One region of the Vibrio sp. HM8-C genome, then DNA from elsewhere that is predicted to be linked to it. Evidence: predicted binding sites of a transcription regulator. Region 1 holds the regulator's gene; each other region holds the start of a gene.

Evidence for each region. The regulator PurR, encoded in region 1, represses purine synthesis genes. The targets are predictions, from matches to a motif close to TNANGNAAACGTTTNCNTNA.
Region 2: folD (bifunctional methylenetetrahydrofolate dehydrogenase/methenyltetrahydrofolate cyclohydrolase FolD) is a predicted target of PurR. The motif match lies at 2,531-2,550, and genes of this name have one in related genera.
Region 3: metK (methionine adenosyltransferase) is a predicted target of PurR. The motif match lies at 1,698-1,717, and genes of this name have one in related genera.
Region 4: purE (5-(carboxyamino)imidazole ribonucleotide mutase) is a predicted target of PurR. The motif match lies at 2,682-2,701, and genes of this name have one in related genera.

The regions. Positions count from the first base shown of each region.
Region 1 is NZ_JBMMKS010000022.1:61,787-66,125, forward strand. Features, by position in the region: gene cmoM (tRNA uridine 5-oxyacetic acid(34) methyltransferase CmoM) at 1-344, opposite strand, end outside; gene elyC (envelope biogenesis factor ElyC) at 434-1,255, shown strand; gene torD (molecular chaperone TorD) at 1,413-2,060, shown strand; gene purR (HTH-type transcriptional repressor PurR) at 2,342-3,349, shown strand; cyclic di-GMP riboswitch class I at 3,523-3,621, shown strand; gene ACOSVQ_RS19360 (TfoX/Sxy family DNA transformation protein) at 3,735-4,322, shown strand.
Region 2 is NZ_JBMMKS010000001.1:320,984-325,322, reverse strand. Features, by position in the region: gene ACOSVQ_RS01495 (hypothetical protein) at 1-65, opposite strand, end outside; gene ACOSVQ_RS01490 (hypothetical protein) at 224-697, opposite strand; gene ACOSVQ_RS01485 (hypothetical protein) at 787-1,143, opposite strand; gene ACOSVQ_RS01480 (helix-turn-helix domain-containing protein) at 1,154-1,339, opposite strand; gene ACOSVQ_RS01475 (hypothetical protein) at 1,425-1,883, opposite strand; tRNA gene ACOSVQ_RS01470 (tRNA-Arg) at 2,340-2,416, opposite strand; gene folD (bifunctional methylenetetrahydrofolate dehydrogenase/methenyltetrahydrofolate cyclohydrolase FolD) at 2,617-3,477, shown strand; gene ACOSVQ_RS01460 (lytic murein transglycosylase) at 3,542-4,339, opposite strand, start outside.
Region 3 is NZ_JBMMKS010000015.1:25,093-29,431, reverse strand. Features, by position in the region: gene ACOSVQ_RS16135 (DUF2189 domain-containing protein) at 1-156, opposite strand, end outside; gene metK (methionine adenosyltransferase) at 400-1,554, opposite strand; gene tkt (transketolase) at 1,871-3,868, shown strand; gene epd (erythrose-4-phosphate dehydrogenase) at 4,019-4,339, shown strand, end outside.
Region 4 is NZ_JBMMKS010000019.1:70,644-74,982, forward strand. Features, by position in the region: gene ACOSVQ_RS18390 (DUF494 family protein) at 1-345, shown strand, start outside; gene ACOSVQ_RS18395 (DNA topoisomerase family protein) at 361-927, shown strand; gene ACOSVQ_RS18400 (5-(carboxyamino)imidazole ribonucleotide synthase) at 987-2,120, opposite strand; gene purE (5-(carboxyamino)imidazole ribonucleotide mutase) at 2,124-2,609, opposite strand; gene tsaC (L-threonylcarbamoyladenylate synthase type 1 TsaC) at 2,852-3,409, shown strand; gene hemF (oxygen-dependent coproporphyrinogen oxidase) at 3,443-4,339, shown strand, end outside.

The DNA.
Region 1 (4,339 bases):
GGTTCAGTTAAGTGTTCCTGAACAGTTTGCACAGGAGAATGAACAAAATGATATTGATCAAGCAAGCCATGATTGGCAATATCCTGCTTGGCAAGATTGAGCATTTCAGAAGAGAGATCACACAAGGTTATTCGATGTCCAAGCTTCGCAAGCTTCTGTGACATCTGTGCGAGTCCACCTCCAGCATCTAAAACATGCAATGGAGTTTCTGACTGTTCAAAATTTGCTAACAACTGAGTGAGATCTTCCCAAACAATGACTTGGCGGATTTCTCCTTTGTCAGAGCCATAGATATTTTTTGCAAATTTGTGGGCAATATCGTCGAAATTGCGATCTTCTGTCACGGCGGCTTGAGTTATGATAACGAATTCGTGCTGCTATTTTGTCATAGGAATAGCAGGAATAAAGGGGGTTTCGCCCTTTTTATTATCAAGTGCTGTTTTTTCGGACTATTTTGTTTATGTTTGAGCTGAAAAAAATTGTTTCATCCTTTTTAATGCCCTTGCCAGCACTGCTGATTGTGGGATTCATCGGCTTAATGCTGATTATGTTCACTGCCAAACGTAAGACTGGCAGTCTCATCGTTTTGTTTTCACTAACCAGTCTTTTCCTTATTTCTTTTCAACCTATCTCAACTCGTTTATTGATGCCGCTTGAGCGTCAATATTCAGCTTTCCTTCCAGTGGAAGGAACTATTGATTATGTAATGGTGTTAGGTAACGGTCATGTTGTTGACGACGATATACCTCCTACATCAGAGCTTTCTCGCACCGCTTTAATGCGTCTAGCGGAAGGTATTCGTATTGTCAGAATGTACCCAGGCTCAAAACTGATTCTGTCAGGATATGCTGGCGGTAGCGAATTCAGCCATGCACGTATGTTGGCAAGAGTTGCTCTGGCTTTAGGTGTTGCTAAATCCGATATCGTTTTGCTAGAAACAGCAAAAGATACATGGGAAGAAGCAAGACAAGCGGCGGCATTCGTTCAAAACAGAAAGCTCGTATTGGTTACTTCAGCGAGCCATATGGAAAGAGCGATTAAAGAATTTGAATCGGCTGGATTAAACCCAATTCCAGCTCCAACCAATTATCTTGCGCACGTGAACATTGCTCAACCTTGGGAAAAATACGCTCCTAAAGCGCGTTATCTTGAGCAAACCGAGCGCTACTGGCACGAGAGTTTAGGTCAGCTTTGGCAAACACTTCGTGACTATGTGGCTGGCTATGAAGAAACGTCCACACAGAGCCAGCAGTAACAACACACTATTACCTAGACCCGCTTCAAGCGGGTCTTTCATATCTCTCCAAATACAGATCATATTGAGCGATTAGTACAGCTAAATTCGCTGCCAAATTTCCTATATATCACAATTCATGCTTAGACTTAGAAAAGATCCAAAGCGGAGCTAAACAATGAAGGAAATTAAAGCATTTAATGAAAAACGTGCTGAAATCTATTGGTGGCTTTCAGGGTTGTTTGCCAGTGAATTGAGTTACCAAGAGCTTGAAAAATACAAATCAGCTGAAATTCAAAACTTCCTTAGTGGACTTGGCGAAAACGTACAGTTGTCATCATCAATACATAAACTTCGTACAGTTCTAGAACGACTTCTTTTTCAGGATGACGCACAAGTTCAAGTCGCCGATAGCTTCTATAACCTATTTTTGAAATGCGATGGTGAATCCGCACTTCCCTATGCTTCTTTGTACATAGACAAATCGAAAATGGTTGAAACGACCCCGGCTCAAAGAATTGCACAACTGATGGAACATAACGGGGTGCACGTACAAGAACAATCCGGTCAGTCTTATGACCATCTCGCCATAGAGTTAGATTTCCTTGGGCACCTCATCATCCGCTCCAACGAACTTGAAAAACAAACGCATATGGAAAAAGCACTTCAGTTCCAAGCCGACTATATCCGTAATCATTTACTGAGCTGGATACCAGATTTTTCTTTTCATTGTTCAGCCAGAGATAAATTAGGGTTTTATTCATCAATATCAGTATTATTAGTCGCTTTTTTAGAGCTTGATTTAAATTACCTTACTGGCAACTGATTCTCATCCATGGCTAAACTTAGGCCGTGAATTGTGACTACAGTTAAGTTTGCACCAATGATTTGTCGTTGCGAGCTAACCGTTTGCGGTTTAAACTCAACACCAAATAAGATGAATCATTATTTAAAACGCAAACCGCTGTTTCAAAGCGGTTTTTGTGTTTTAGTGACTTTAGGCTAGAAGCTTTATTAACTTCGCCGCTGCTGAATCCGGCCAGTAATCGGGTTTGTTTGACCTAATAAAAATTTAGCTAAAATCAGCAGTCAAAACAGGACAAATCTATGGCTACGATTAAAGATGTTGCTCGCCTTGCAGGCGTATCGACCACAACCGTATCACACGTAATTAATAAAACTCGCTTTGTTGCTGAAGCGACTCAAGAGAAAGTTCTTGAAGCAGTGAAAGAGCTTAACTACGCACCAAGTGCCGTAGCGCGTAGCTTGAAATGCAACACGACCCGTACAATCGGTATGTTGGTGACACAATCAACCAACTTATTCTTTTCTGAAGTCATCGATGGTGTAGAGAGCTACTGTTATCGTCAAGGTTACACTCTAATTCTTTGTAATACTGGTGGTATTTACGAGAAGCAGAGAGACTATATCCGAATGCTCGCAGAAAAACGTGTTGATGGCATTTTGGTTATGTGTTCAGACCTCACTCAAGAACTGTCGGAAATGCTAGAAAGTCACTCTGATATTCCAAAAGTTATTATGGACTGGGGTCCAGAAGCATCTAAAGCGGATAAAATCATTGATAACTCTGAATTAGGTGGCTATCTAGCGACTAAATACCTCATTGATAGAGGACATAAAGATATCGCTTGCTTAAGTGGTCACTTAAACAAACTTGCTTGTCAGGAGCGTATCGCTGGTTTCCGTCGTGCGATGGAAGAAGCGAACTTAAACGTTAATGACAACTGGATTCTTGAAGGTAACTTCGAATGTGATACAGCTGTACTTGCCGCAGATAAAATTATCGCTATGGATAAAATGCCAACGGCGGTTTTCTGTTTCAATGACACTATGGCTCTAGGTCTGATGTCTCGCCTGCAACAGAAAGGCGTACGTGTACCTGATGATATTTCAGTCATCGGTTACGACAACATCGAGCTGGCAGAGTACTTCTCACCTCCTTTAACAACCATTCACCAACCGAAACGTCGCGTTGGTAAAAACGCCTTTGAGATATTATTGGAGCGTATCAAAGATAAAGAGCACGAACGCCGCATCTTTGAAATGCACCCTGAAATTGTCGAGCGCGACACTGTAAAAGATTTAACAAAATAATAAGTTTCAAATCCAAGCTCTGGTTTCTCCAGAGCTTGTGAGAGCGATCTCGCAAAATTTTTCATTAGTAATAAAAGCGCAAACAGAAAATTCATTTTCTGAACCAACATCACATTTAAATCACATAAGTGTGATGCTTATTCAAAGTTTTGATTATTATTTTGAAAGAAATGTCACGCACAGGGCAAACCATCTGAAAGGATGGGACGCAAAGCCTCCGGCCTAAACCAAATTGTGTTAATGCATAATTGGTAGGTAGCGGGGTTGCCGATGGCAAAAAGGCATACATGAGTTGACCATTGATTGACATACTCAATGTATTCTTTTGCTATTCTCTCGGACCTGAATTTGGTGGCGTATTAGTTAATACACCGAGACTAACAGCATGGATAAACCAGTACTAAAAGACTCAATGCAACTTTTTGAACAACTAGGAAGTGTAAAATCGCGTTCTATGTTCGGAGGGTTTGGCATTTTCATCGATGACGCGATGTTTGCTCTGGTCGTTAATAACCGACTACACATTCGCGCGGACGATCAATCCTCAAAAAATTTCCAGCAACAAGGATATGAGCCTTACGTTTATAAAAAACGCGGGTTCCCTGTTGTAACTAAATACTTTGCTTTGCCTGAGAATATTTGGGAAACCCCAGAACTAATTATTGAAAAAGCAAAGCAAGCTTTAGAAGTAGCAAAGCAAGAACGCGAAACTCAAGCAAAAGCTAAACCTGACCGCCTTAAAGATCTTCCAAACATGAGATTGGCGACCGAGCGTATGCTTAAGAAAGCTGGAATCGATTCTGTTGACATGCTGCAACAGAAAGGCGCTGTCGCTGCGTACTTAGCGGTACAAGAATCCCATACTACAACTGTTGGTATCGAACTTCTGTGGGCTCTTGAAGGTGCAATTGAAGGTAAACACTGGTCTGTCATCCCTCAATCTCGTCGAGACGAGTTAATGCGTAAGCTGTAAACTTCGTGTTCTCAATA
Region 2 (4,339 bases), on a different contig from region 1:
TTAAGGCTGACTCCAGATTCTTGATACTTAGCTGCGTACAGATTACTTTTTACTTCCCAATCCATTTTATTCCCCTGGTATGGTTATGTATAAAGGTGTCTCAAAACAAGACAAAACCAACAATTAACAAAATCACATAAGATAATGATTTAAATAATCTTTCCAATTATCACTAGTCTTAATTTGAGACTTAAAAACTCTAGACTTGTCTCAAATCAGTACCTTAAACCGACCTTACTAGTCTCAAATCAGGACGTTGATTCTGTTCCCTTGGGAGCAAGATCGAAATTTTGTCTCCATCAAGCACCAACTCGCGGCACTCTTTAATCCCTTTTTCCAACGGCTGATGAAAAGGTCTGTCGCTTCTTTCATTTGAAGGCTGCCAATTAATACCGTATAAATGACAGTGTTTTTTCCCACTGCTTATACCTCCTTTTATAGTTCTGGTAATAAATCCAGCCTCTATTAGTGCTTCAATAGCCTTCTGGTTCGAACCCGGACTATTAAAACCTCGAACACTTAAGTCTTTTCTGGTCAAACTCAAGTACCCATTATTTTTAGTGTCATACTGAGCAGCGAGCTCAAGCAGTATCGCTTTACTTAGCGGAGCTAACTGCGTGTAAGCCTCAGTGATCAAAATCGTATGAGGAATTCCGGCAAATCTCCCTGAGTTCCTTTTTAGTTTCTTGTTTTTCATATACACTACCATTGAAAGCTGGTGGTACTCAGTCGCCAAACTACGACCACCAGCATCTATATGAAGCCAACTTTCTGTTGGCTTTAATTTTAGCCTGCCAATTGGTTAACTATTGCAAACAACTGATCGACTTGCCCCTGTTCCAAAACTCTATGAATTCGTTTAGCCAACGTTATCAGTCTCTTCTTCATAATTTTATCTTCCATCTCTTGTATTTGTTGTTCTCGTTGATGATTAAATCGGTATATTTCCCAATGAGTTATGTACCAAACAGCTTCTCCACCTATGGTTTCACAAACGACCGGTATTAAACGATGATTTCTAATGACATCAATAATCCGGCTGGAATCCTCCGTAGTAACAGAAGCGATTCTACTTTTGTTAAAGCGCTCACCACTAAGCATCGCATTTAAAATAAATTGCGAGTGTAGAGATCTTTTACCCATAAATTTCCCCTTATTTAGTTTGTGTAACAACGTTTGATTCGATAAAAGCTTCAAGGTCAGATAACCGGTATAAGACCTTGCGACCGACTTTAATGAAAGGTAATTGGTAACGCCCGGTTGACGCCCATACGGCGAGGGTACCTTCGGATAAACCGAGGTACTCTGCTGCTTGTTTACGATTGAGTTTTTTGCTCATAATTAACCCTTTAGTAGTTTGGTTGAATCAGGTTAATTATCATTACGTTGAGGGGTGGTAAAAACGAAAGAAGTACTTGTGGTGGTTAATTAGTTTTTAGTAATTTTCTATATTTAACGAGCCAATTTTCAACTGTTCTTTTATTTAGCTCTTCAAATCCTTTTGCACCACTACCAAATAGAAAGTTAGGTTTTTCGTGTTTAATCGCTGACTCAATATCTTCCCTTAACTGGTCAACTGTCTGGCTGGAATTATGCAAATAGTCTTCTATCTTAGGCTGTATAATTTCGCTCCAAAATTCATCGTATTTACCCTTTTGACCGCCTATACTTTGCTTCTTAGCTGTTATGCGAGTCCTTTGAACATAACTAGTTACGTAGTACTCTTCTTGCAAAGACGCCAAGATTTTTTCTACTTTTGAACCCAAATAAGAAGCTGTAGTTGACCGACCTGTTAGTGTTGCTTTAGCGAACTGCCTTTCGAGATCAAGAAGATAAACGAATGATTCCTTGCGCCCCCCCAAAATAGGTAAATCTGACCGCATAAGAAAGATCATCAATGGTACTCGCTCTAAGCTATCCCCTAATGTCACTAGGAATTCGCTTTTAGGCAGCTCTATACCAAATTGATTTAATAATGTGATTATGCGTTGATATCGCTCAGCAAAAAATCTGGATTCCCTATGTGTACCCAGCTCTAAAATATTTTGATGGTACCGAAATGAGGATAGAGATGGTTCAATAGTGATTTTTACGACTGGACTGGATGTGTGAAGAGGCTTTCCACTCTCATTACTGCTATAAGTCATACTGTAAGTGATATATTTGACGATAGTTAAAGGTTGCCACAGCTTACTTAAACTATCCCAACTATCTATCGCTACTGTGATCAGCTTAATATTTGTATACAGAAAATCATCATTCCACCGGCACCACTATGGCACCACCAAAACGACAAAGCCCCGACAACTCATTGAGTTATCAGGGCTTTTTTGAATAAATGGCACGCCCTACAGGATTCGAACCTGTGACCACCTGCTTAGAAGGCAGGTGCTCTATCCAGCTGAGCTAAGGGCGCGCTACAGGGAAAGGATTATACGAGTTAAAGTTGGTAAATCAACGGCTTTATCTTAGTTTCTGATTTAAATGCCTAAAAATTTACCACTCAACGGACAAGCGCCGAAAATTACAACAAAGCAAACGTTTGCTTATAGATGTTCATCAAAATTTCTGCGACAATGCGCGCAAAAATTTTCGCTATAAATGTGAAGGAAAGTCATGACTGCTCAAAATATTGATGGAACACTTATTTCTAAAACCGTGCGTTCAGAAGTTGCTGCACGAGTAAAAGCTAGAACAGAAGCTGGATTACGTGCTCCGGGACTAGCAGTAGTGCTTGTAGGTGAAGACCCTGCGTCACAAGTGTACGTTGGAAGCAAACGACGCGCTTGTGAAGAAGTGGGCTTTATTTCTAAGTCTTTCGACTTACCAGCAACGGCTTCAGAAGCAGAATTGTTGGATTTGGTTGATCAACTTAACCAAGACCCAGAAATCGATGGCATTCTTGTTCAGCTTCCTCTACCAGCTGGCATCGATTCAACACATGTACTTGAACGTATTCACCCTGAAAAAGACGTTGACGGCTTCCACCCATACAACGTGGGTCGTTTAGCGCAACGTATTCCAAAACTACGTTCATGTACACCAAAGGGGATTATCACCCTATTAGATCGTTACAACATTCCTATGCGTGGTAAACATGCTGTGATTGTTGGCGCTTCCAATATTGTTGGTCGCCCAATGACACTAGAGTTGCTACTTGCAGGCTGCACAACCACAACATGTCACAGATTTACCAGAGATCTAGAAAGCCATGTTCGTCAAGCTGACGTGTTAGTCGTTGCTGTAGGTAAACCAAACTTCATCCCTGGCGCTTGGATCAAAGAAGGTGCTGTGGTGGTCGATGTCGGTATTAACCGCCTTGAGAATGGCAAACTGGTTGGTGACGTTGAATACGATGTTGCACGCATCAACGCAAGTTTCATTACGCCTGTACCGGGCGGCGTAGGTCCGATGACGGTAGCAAGTTTGATTGAGAACACCATGATTGCATGTGAGCAATTCCACACCAATAAATAATCAAGCAAACCGATATTAAAAAGGGCTCTAAGAGCCCTTTTAATTTCTTTGATGTCTTATAAGACTAATACACAATTCTGTCTGCCAAATGACTTACCGCTAAAGCAAAGTAATAAGAACGGTTCCACTTCATCAGCACGTTGTAGTTGTTGTAAACCAAATAGGTACGACCGTCTTCATCATCAGGCATTATCAACCAAGCTTTAATGTCATCACTCAGTGCAGGAAGTGGCTTACCATCGTAACGAGTAATTCCAAGCTTGCTCCACTCACTCAAGTATTTACCTTTTTCTGGCTGACGACCTTCAAGTTCCTTATCGAGCCCATGAGGTACTTTAACCTGACGTCCCCAAGTGTATTTGTCATCCCACCCAGATTGGCTCAAATAGTTTGCAGTTGAAGCAAACACATCTGATTTGCTGCCCCAAATGTCCTTCTTACCATCACTATTGCCGTCGGCAGCATAGGCTAAGAATGAACTCGGCATAAACTGACACTGCCCCATCGCGCCAGCCCAAGAGCCTTTCATCTCTTCAGGCTTAATATGGCCTTGTTCAAGAATTTGCAGTGCTGCCATGGTCTCTTTACGGAAAAACTCTTCACGTCGACCTTCATAAGCCATCGTTGAGAGTGCATCAATAACACTAAAGCGCCCCATATTGGCGCCGAAGTTACTTTCTACACCCCATAAAGCAACAATAAAACGAGGTTGCACGCCATATTGTTCGCCAATGCGTCTCAACTCTTGATAATGCTTTTCATACAGAGCTTGCGCTTGTTTTACTTTCCAATCTGGAACTGCACTTGGAATGTACTCGTCTAGCGTTTTCTTTTTCTCGGGCTGATTTCTGTCAGCCACTAT
Region 3 (4,339 bases), on a different contig from region 1:
TAAAGGTAGTCGAATAAAATCGTGCAAACCAAGAGCAAGCCAGTGTAAGGGTGCAGAAACTTCCACTTTGTTGCAAGGCAGCGTGCGAGCATATTCTTGATGGCTGACTTCTTTGTCTTTTTGCTTGAAGTCAGAAGGGTCTACTGTACGAGGCATAAATCCTCCCAAAACAATATGGCAGTGAATAAGAAAGTTCGGTTTTGTTCGAGCACAAAATACTCGTTAGTTTTGTAACATTTTATTAACTGTTACTTTGTTAACTATTGTTGATAAGGCTGAAAATTACAAATGTGCTGGTGGAATTTTAATCAGGCGAGATTTTGAAAGTGCACAAAAACAAAAGCCCCCGCCAGATGGCGAGGGCTTGTCAGTAAAGCGTTTTGAACTACTTGTTTTGAATTACTTAAGGTTTGCGAAATCGCGTAGTAATTCAACTTTGTCAGTTGCTTCCCAAGGGAATTCTTCACGACCGAAGTGACCGTAAGCTGCTGTTTTCTTGTAGATAGGCTGAAGTAGGTTCAACATCTCTTGCAGACCGTATGGACGTAGGTCGAAGAACTGACGAACGGCTTCGATGATGATGTCGTGAGATACTTTCTCGGTACCGAACGTTTCAACCATGATAGATGTTGGATCAGCAACACCGATTGCGTATGAAAGTTGGATTTCACAACGATCAGCCATGCCTGCTGCTACGATGTTCTTTGCAACGTAACGAGCTGCGTATGCTGCTGAACGGTCAACTTTTGATGGATCTTTACCAGAGAATGCACCACCTCCGTGACGAGCTGCGCCGCCGTAAGTATCTACGATGATTTTACGACCAGTCAGACCACAGTCACCCATTGGGCCACCGATTACGAAACGACCAGTTGGGTTGATGAAGAACTTAGTTTCTTTGCTCAACCATTCTGCTGGAAGCACTGGTTTGATGATCTCTTCCATTACTGCTTCACGCAGATCTGGAGTAGAGATTGAATCACAGTGTTGAGTTGAAAGAACAACTGCATCGATACCAACGATCTTACCTTGTTCGTATTGGAACGTTACCTGAGATTTTGCATCAGGGCGTAACCAAGGAAGCGTGCCGTTCTTACGAACTTCAGCTTGCTTTTGTACTAGAAGGTGAGAGTAAGTGATCGGTGCTGGCATCAGTACGTCAGTTTCGTTTGTTGCGTAACCGAACATGATACCTTGGTCACCAGCGCCTTGCTCTTTAGGATCTGCTTTATCAACACCTTGGTTGATGTCTGGAGACTGCTTACCAATGGTGTTTAGAACTGCACATGAGTTAGCATCGAAGCCCATATCTGAATGGACATAACCGATTTCACGAACAGTCTCACGAGTTAGTTCTTCAATATCAACCCATGCTGAAGTTGTGATCTCACCACCAACCATAACCATGCCGGTTTTTACGTAAGTTTCACAAGCAACACGTGCTTTAGGGTCTTGTTCCAAAATAGCATCTAGAACCGCATCTGAGATTTGGTCTGCGATTTTATCTGGATGGCCTTCTGATACCGACTCAGAAGTAAACAGGTGTTTAGCCATGGTAGCTCCATATAAGTAGTCAAAAAGTAGGGAAAAACTATTTTCACTACTTTGAAAAAAGTTCATTATGTAGGCGTTTCTACATCTAGACGGCTATTTTAGTTCTCTATGCTTAAATTACAAGCTCTTTTTCACTTTTAGATATAACCAAACGTTTGCTTACATACTGTCTTTACAAGCAAGTTCATCTGTGTGTAACCGACAAAAATTACTTGAACAACTAAGTAAACGATTGCAGTGGTTTAGGTGCTTTGTAACAATACCGCATAGTATAGATGGGATTATTTTACTTCGCTTAAATCAATCAGGAGCTGACATGGCGTCTCGCAAACAATTGGCTAATGCAATCCGTGCTCTGAGTATGGACGGTGTTCAAAAAGCTAACTCTGGCCACCCGGGTGCACCTATGGGTATGGCGGATATCGCTGAAGTACTTTGGCGTTCACACCTAAACCATAACCCTCAAAACCCTAACTGGGCTGACCGCGACCGTTTCATTCTGTCTAACGGTCATGGCTCGATGCTGATTTACTCACTGCTTCACCTTTCTGGTTACGAGCTTTCAATGGAAGATTTAAAGAACTTCCGTCAGCTTCACTCAAAAACTCCAGGTCACCCAGAATACGGTTATGCGCCAGGTGTTGAAACGACGACTGGTCCACTAGGTCAAGGTATCACTAACGCTGTGGGTATGGCGTTGGCTGAGAAAGCGCTTGCTGCTCAGTTCAACAAAGAAGGCCACGACATCGTTGACCACTTCACATACGCGTTCATGGGCGACGGCTGTATGATGGAAGGTATCTCGCACGAGGCGTGTTCTCTTGCGGGTACACTAGGTCTGGGCAAACTGATTGCATTCTGGGATGACAACGGTATCTCTATCGATGGTCACGTAGAAGGTTGGTTTGCTGACGATACACCAAAACGTTTCGAAGCGTACGGCTGGCATGTTATCCCTGCGGTTGATGGTCACGATGCTGACGCAATCAACGCAGCGATTGAAGCAGCGAAAGCAGAAACAGGTCGTCCAACTCTAATCTGTACTAAAACCATCATCGGTTTTGGTTCGCCAAACAAAGCTGGCTCACACGACTGTCACGGTGCTCCACTAGGCGCTGATGAAATCAAAGCAGCACGTGAATTCCTAGGTTGGGAATACGCACCGTTTGAAATCCCAGCAGATATTTACGCGCAGTGGGATGCAAAAGAAGCTGGCGCAGCGAAAGAAGCAGCATGGGATCAAAAATTCGCAGCGTACGCAGCGGCATACCCAGAGCTAGCAGCAGAATTCAAACGTCGTGTGAACGGCGAACTTCCAGCTGAGTGGGAAGAAAAAGCAAACGCGGTTATCGCTGAGCTTCAAGCAAACCCAGCGAACATTGCATCACGTAAAGCATCACAAAACGCACTCGAAGCGTTTGGTAAAATGCTCCCTGAGTTCATGGGCGGCTCGGCTGACCTTGCACCTTCAAACCTAACCATGTGGTCTGGCTCTAAGTCAATCACGCCAGAAGATGCATCAGGCAACTACATCCATTACGGTGTTCGTGAATTCGGTATGACGGCTATCATGAACGGTATCGCGCTACACGGTGGTTTCGTTCCTTACGGCGCAACCTTCCTGATGTTCATGGAATACGCACGTAACGCACTGCGTATGGCGGCACTGATGAAAGTGCAAAACATCCAAGTGTACACGCACGACTCTATCGGTCTTGGCGAAGATGGCCCAACTCACCAACCGGTTGAGCAAACCGCTTCTCTACGTCTGACTCCAAACATGAGCACATGGCGTCCATGTGACCAAGTTGAATCAGCAGTGGCTTGGAAACTGGCTATCGAGCGTAAAGACGCGCCAACAGCGCTTATCTTCTCTCGTCAAAACCTGGCACAGCAACCACGCTCCGCAGAGCAAGTAGCTGACATCGCTAAGGGTGGTTACATCCTGAAAGATTGTACAGGTAAACCTGAGCTAATCCTGATTGCAACAGGCTCTGAAGTTGATTTGGCTGTGAAAGCGGCTGAGCAACTTACTGCTGAAGGTAAACAAGTACGTGTTGTTTCAATGCCATCAACCGATGCATTTGATAAACAAGACGCAGCTTACCGCAGTGCAGTTCTGCCAGCAGACGTAACAGCGCGTATCGCTATCGAAGCGGGTATCGCGGATTACTGGTACAAGTACGTTGGCCTAAACGGCAAAATCATCGGTATGACGACATTCGGTGAATCTGCACCTGCAGATCAACTGTTCAAGATGTTTGGCTTCACAGTTGAAAACGTAGTTGAGAAAGCAAACGAGCTACTTGTTTAATCAAATACGATAAAGAACAGACCTCCCCGCCACAGTGCGGGGTTTTTTTTGATGTGAAATAAATGGTTGGATCACCTCTGTTCAGGGTGCGCTTTAAGCTGTCATCGGTTACTATCTGTGCCACGAATTTTTAGTCGGTTGATAGTACGGATGTTAAGAGTCGCAATTAATGGATTCGGGCGAATAGGGCGTAATGTTTTGCGCGCTGTTTACGAAAGTGGCAAAGCTCAGCAGATAAAAGTGGTTGCTGTAAATGAATTAGCTCAGCCTGAGGCTATGGCGCACTTATTACAGTACGACACCAGTCATGGTCGTTTTGGAAAGAAAATTTCTCACGATCAAGAACATCTCTATGTCCATCATGAAAATGGTGAGTTTGATAGTGTTCGAATTCTTCACTCTTCTGACATTCATTTATTACCTTGGCGTGATCTCGAAGTCGATATCGTTTTAGATTGTACCGGTGTATAC
Region 4 (4,339 bases), on a different contig from region 1:
CTAAACTGGTTAGAAGAGCTTGCGGCTTTACAACAAAATGACGCTCATTCAGCAATCTCTACCAGTGCGGCAACATCTATGCGTATTTTTACTGCGCAAGAGATGGTGCGTTTGAATATCGAGTCTCGTGGATTCATCCTATTTCTAGAGCAAATCAAGGTATTAACGCCTGAAACTCGTGAAATGGTTATCGACCGAGTAATGGGGCTTGAGACCAATGAGTTAGAGTTGGATGACCTAAAATGGATCATCCTAATGGTGCTGTTCAATGTTCCGGGAAATGAGAACGCTTATACGCTTATGGAAGAGCTCTTGTACAGCAAAGAGCAAGGTATTCTTCATTAAGCTAATAAACGTATTATGAGCGGTAAAATTGATAGCGAGCTGTTTTCAGCTCATGAGCATGCACTGAACGAACCTTGTCCACAATGTGGCGGAGCATTACAGCTTCGCCATGGCAAACACGGCCCATTTCTCGGCTGTACCCAATATCCCAATTGCGACTACATAAAACCACTGCATCAGAATGATGGACACATAGTTAAAGAACTTGGTGTTCCTTGTCCTGAATGCGGCAGTGAACTTGTGCTTCGTCAAGGCCGATATGGGATGTTTATCGGTTGTAGCGCTTACCCTAAGTGTCACCATATCGAATCGCAAGATAGTCCTGTCGATGAAGAGAAACCAAGCAAGTTATACGCGTGTCCTGAATGCGGGAAAGGGCATTTGGTAGAGAGAAAAACACGTTTTGGCAAAACTTTCTACGCTTGTGATACCTATCCTAAGTGCAAGTTTTCAGTGAACTTACCACCGATTTCCGGTAAGTGCGAAAAGTGCGGCTTTCCATTGCTGGTTGAGAAGAAGCTCGCTAGTGGAACTAAGTATCAATGTGCGGATCGCAAGTGTGGGTATGTTCAAGAACAGTAGAAAAGCAGCACTATAGAAAAAGGCGCTTAAAGCGCCTTTTTTGTGTCTGGGATTCAGTATTAAGACTTAAATTGTTTAGCCACTTCTTGAACGGCAGGGAAAGCAAGCGGATCTAACACTTCTGCCAGTTCACACAGTTTACGCACTAACTCACCATGGTAATCTGCGGTCACGTTGATGTGCCCCATTTTTCTGCCCGGACGTTTTTCTTTGCCATACCAGTGAATATGGCAACCTTCCATAGCGAGTAAGCTTTCTGGTAGAGAATCCTCGCCAAGAATATTGATCATGGATGTCTCACGAACCAGTTTGGTACTACCTAGAGGCATTCCACACACTGCGCGTAGATGGTTTTCAAACTGACACGTTTCAGCGCCTTGTTGAGTCCAGTGACCTGAGTTGTGGACGCGAGGAGCAATTTCGTTAACCAGTAGCTTTCCTTGAACATCAAAGAACTCTAAAGCTAATACGCCTACGTAATCCAAACTGTTTGCAACAGCCGCAAACATTTCTTTTGCCTGCTCTTGAAGCTCTGGAGCATCAATAGCGGTTGAAAGGCTAAGAACACCATTCACATGTACGTTTTCTGCTAATGGGTAAACGGCAACTTCGCCATTCTTACCACGTGCACCGACCAGAGAAACTTCACGGTCAAATGGCACAAACTCTTCAGCAACAATCGCTTGATTGTTAGAAGAAGCAATACACTCAGCCATCTCTGGCCAAATATTATCTGCATCTTCTGCGTTTTTCAGACGCCATTGACCTTTACCGTCGTAACCACCCAAAGCACTTTTTAGTACCATTGGAATACCAACGTGGGCAATGGCGGTGTCAAAATCTTCACGAGTATTGATAACCGTATACTTTGCATTACGTACACCAGCGTTATCTAACAATGCTTTCTCAAGTCGGCGGTCGCCACCTGCTTTAATGGAATCCGTGCTTGGAAGAAATTTTCCGCTACGTTCACATACTTCCAGCACATCATGAGGAATATGCTCAAATTCAGCCGTAATCACATCCGCTTTTTCAATCGCTTGCTCTAGACCGTGACCAATCACAGCTTGCGTTAAAGGATGAACGACATTTTTGCTGTTAACGTCAAACGCAGAAATCTCAATATTAAGTGGTGCGCCAGCCAGTGACATCATACGAGCAAGCTGGCCTGAACCTAATACCAATACGTGCATTGATTATTCCTCGGCTGGATTTGGATTTGCCAGTACTGCTTCAGTTTGAGCTGTACGGAACGCTTCAACTTTCGCCATCACTTCTTCATCAAAAGTACCGATGATTTGAGCAGCAAGAAGACCTGCGTTAGCTGCGCCTGCTTCACCGATCGCTAGCGTGCCGACCGCAATACCTTTTGGCATTTGAACAATCGAGTATAGAGAATCTAGACCAGATAGAGCGCGAGATTGAACAGGAACACCGAGAACAGGAAGACTAGTGAATGCCGCTGTCATACCCGGAAGGTGTGCTGCGCCGCCAGCTCCCGCAATAATGACTTTTAGGCCGCGTTCTTTGGCGCTGGTTGCGTAGTCTGCAAGAAGTTGTGGAGTACGATGAGCTGAAACCACTTTCGTTTCATAAGGAACACCAAATTGCTCTAGCATCTCAGCTGCTAGTTTCATGGTTGGCCAATCCGATTTGGAACCCATGATAATACCGACTTTCATCTCAAACTCCTTCAAGCGTTAAACGTTTTTATTACGTGAGCGAACGACGCGCATTATACGAGGATTTTTACATCAAGCAAACGTTTGCGTTGTTGTGTTCACCAAATCATGGTGGACGATTTAATGATGATGTTTTCTATCCTGTGGTTTGAACTTCCGCTGGTTAAGGTATAGGAGAAACCACCGATAATTTGTACACTGTGCGCAAATAGAAATAAGTCAGCTTAATTAGGTAGTTTTTCGTGAATAATTTTGAACAAGCTTTACATGCATTGAAGTCTGGAGAAGTCATTGCTTACCCGACAGAAGGTGTTTTTGGTGTAGGTTGCGATCCGGATAGCCCTGAAGCCATCGAGAAATTGCTGCAACTAAAGCAAAGACCTGTAGAGAAAGGTTTGATTTTGATAGCAGCCTCATACGAGCAACTGCTTCCTTATATAGATGAAAGCCAGTTAACTGCAGAACAGTTACAACAAATCAAATCTACTTGGCCAGGCCCTGTCACTTGGGTTGTGCCAGCGAGCAGTAAAGTATCTAAATGGGTTAGTGGTCAGTTTGATACCATCGCCGTGCGTGTCACTGATCATCCTTTGGTTCAACAGCTGTGTAATGCTTATGGCAAACCACTGACGTCAACCAGTGCAAACTTAACCGGCCAGCCTTCTTGCATGACAACAGAAGAGGTGGAAGAGCAACTGGGTGACAAGTTAGTTGCGATTTTGCGCGGTGCTACAGGTGGGCGAAATAAACCTAGCGAGATTCGCGATGCAAAAACTCTACAAGTATTAAGACAGGGCTAACCCACTCTGCGATAGGAATGCGTAAGGAAAAAGATGTCGACAATTAATAAAGAAGCTGTGAAGCAGTTTTTGCTCTCACTGCAAGATCAGATCTGTCAGCAGTTGGAAAGCGTTGATGGTGGTGCTCGGTTTGTTGAAGATGCTTGGCATCGTGAGCCGGGAGAAAAACTCGGCGGCGGTGGTCGCTCTCGCGTGATGCGTGATGGTTTGGTTTTTGAGCAAGGTGGTGTGAACTTTTCGCATGTCACGGGTAAACAAATGCCAGCGTCAGCAACGGCACATCGCCCTGAATTGGCGGGACGTAAGTTTGAAGCAATGGGTGTCTCTTTAGTTATGCACCCGAAAAACCCTTATGTTCCAACTTCTCATGCCAACGTACGTTTCTTTATTGCAGAGAAAGATGGCGAAGAACCTATTTGGTGGTTTGGTGGTGGTTTCGATTTAACACCTTTCTATCCTTTTGTTGAAGATTGCCAACAATGGCATGAAACGGCGAAAGCGCTATGTGCACCGTTTGGCGATGACGTTTATCAACAACATAAAGAGTGGTGTGATCGCTATTTCTATCTTCCTCACCGAGAAGAAACTCGTGGTGTGGGCGGCCTATTCTTTGATGATCTGAATCATTGGGAATTTGATAAGTGCTTTGACTATATAAAAGCGGTGGGTGAAGGTTACTGCCAAGCTTACGTTCCTATTGTTGAGCATCGTAAAGCGACCGAGTATGGCGAGAGAGAACGTCAGTTCCAGTTGTATCGTCGTGGTCGCTATGTGGAATTTAACTTAGTGTTTGACCGAGGAACGCTTTTTGGTCTGCAGACTGGCGGCCGCACAGAATCAATACTGATGTCTATGCCGCCACTTGCTCGCTGGGAATATAACTATCAGCCTGAAGCTGGCAGTTGCGAAGCAAAACTGAATGAGTTTTTA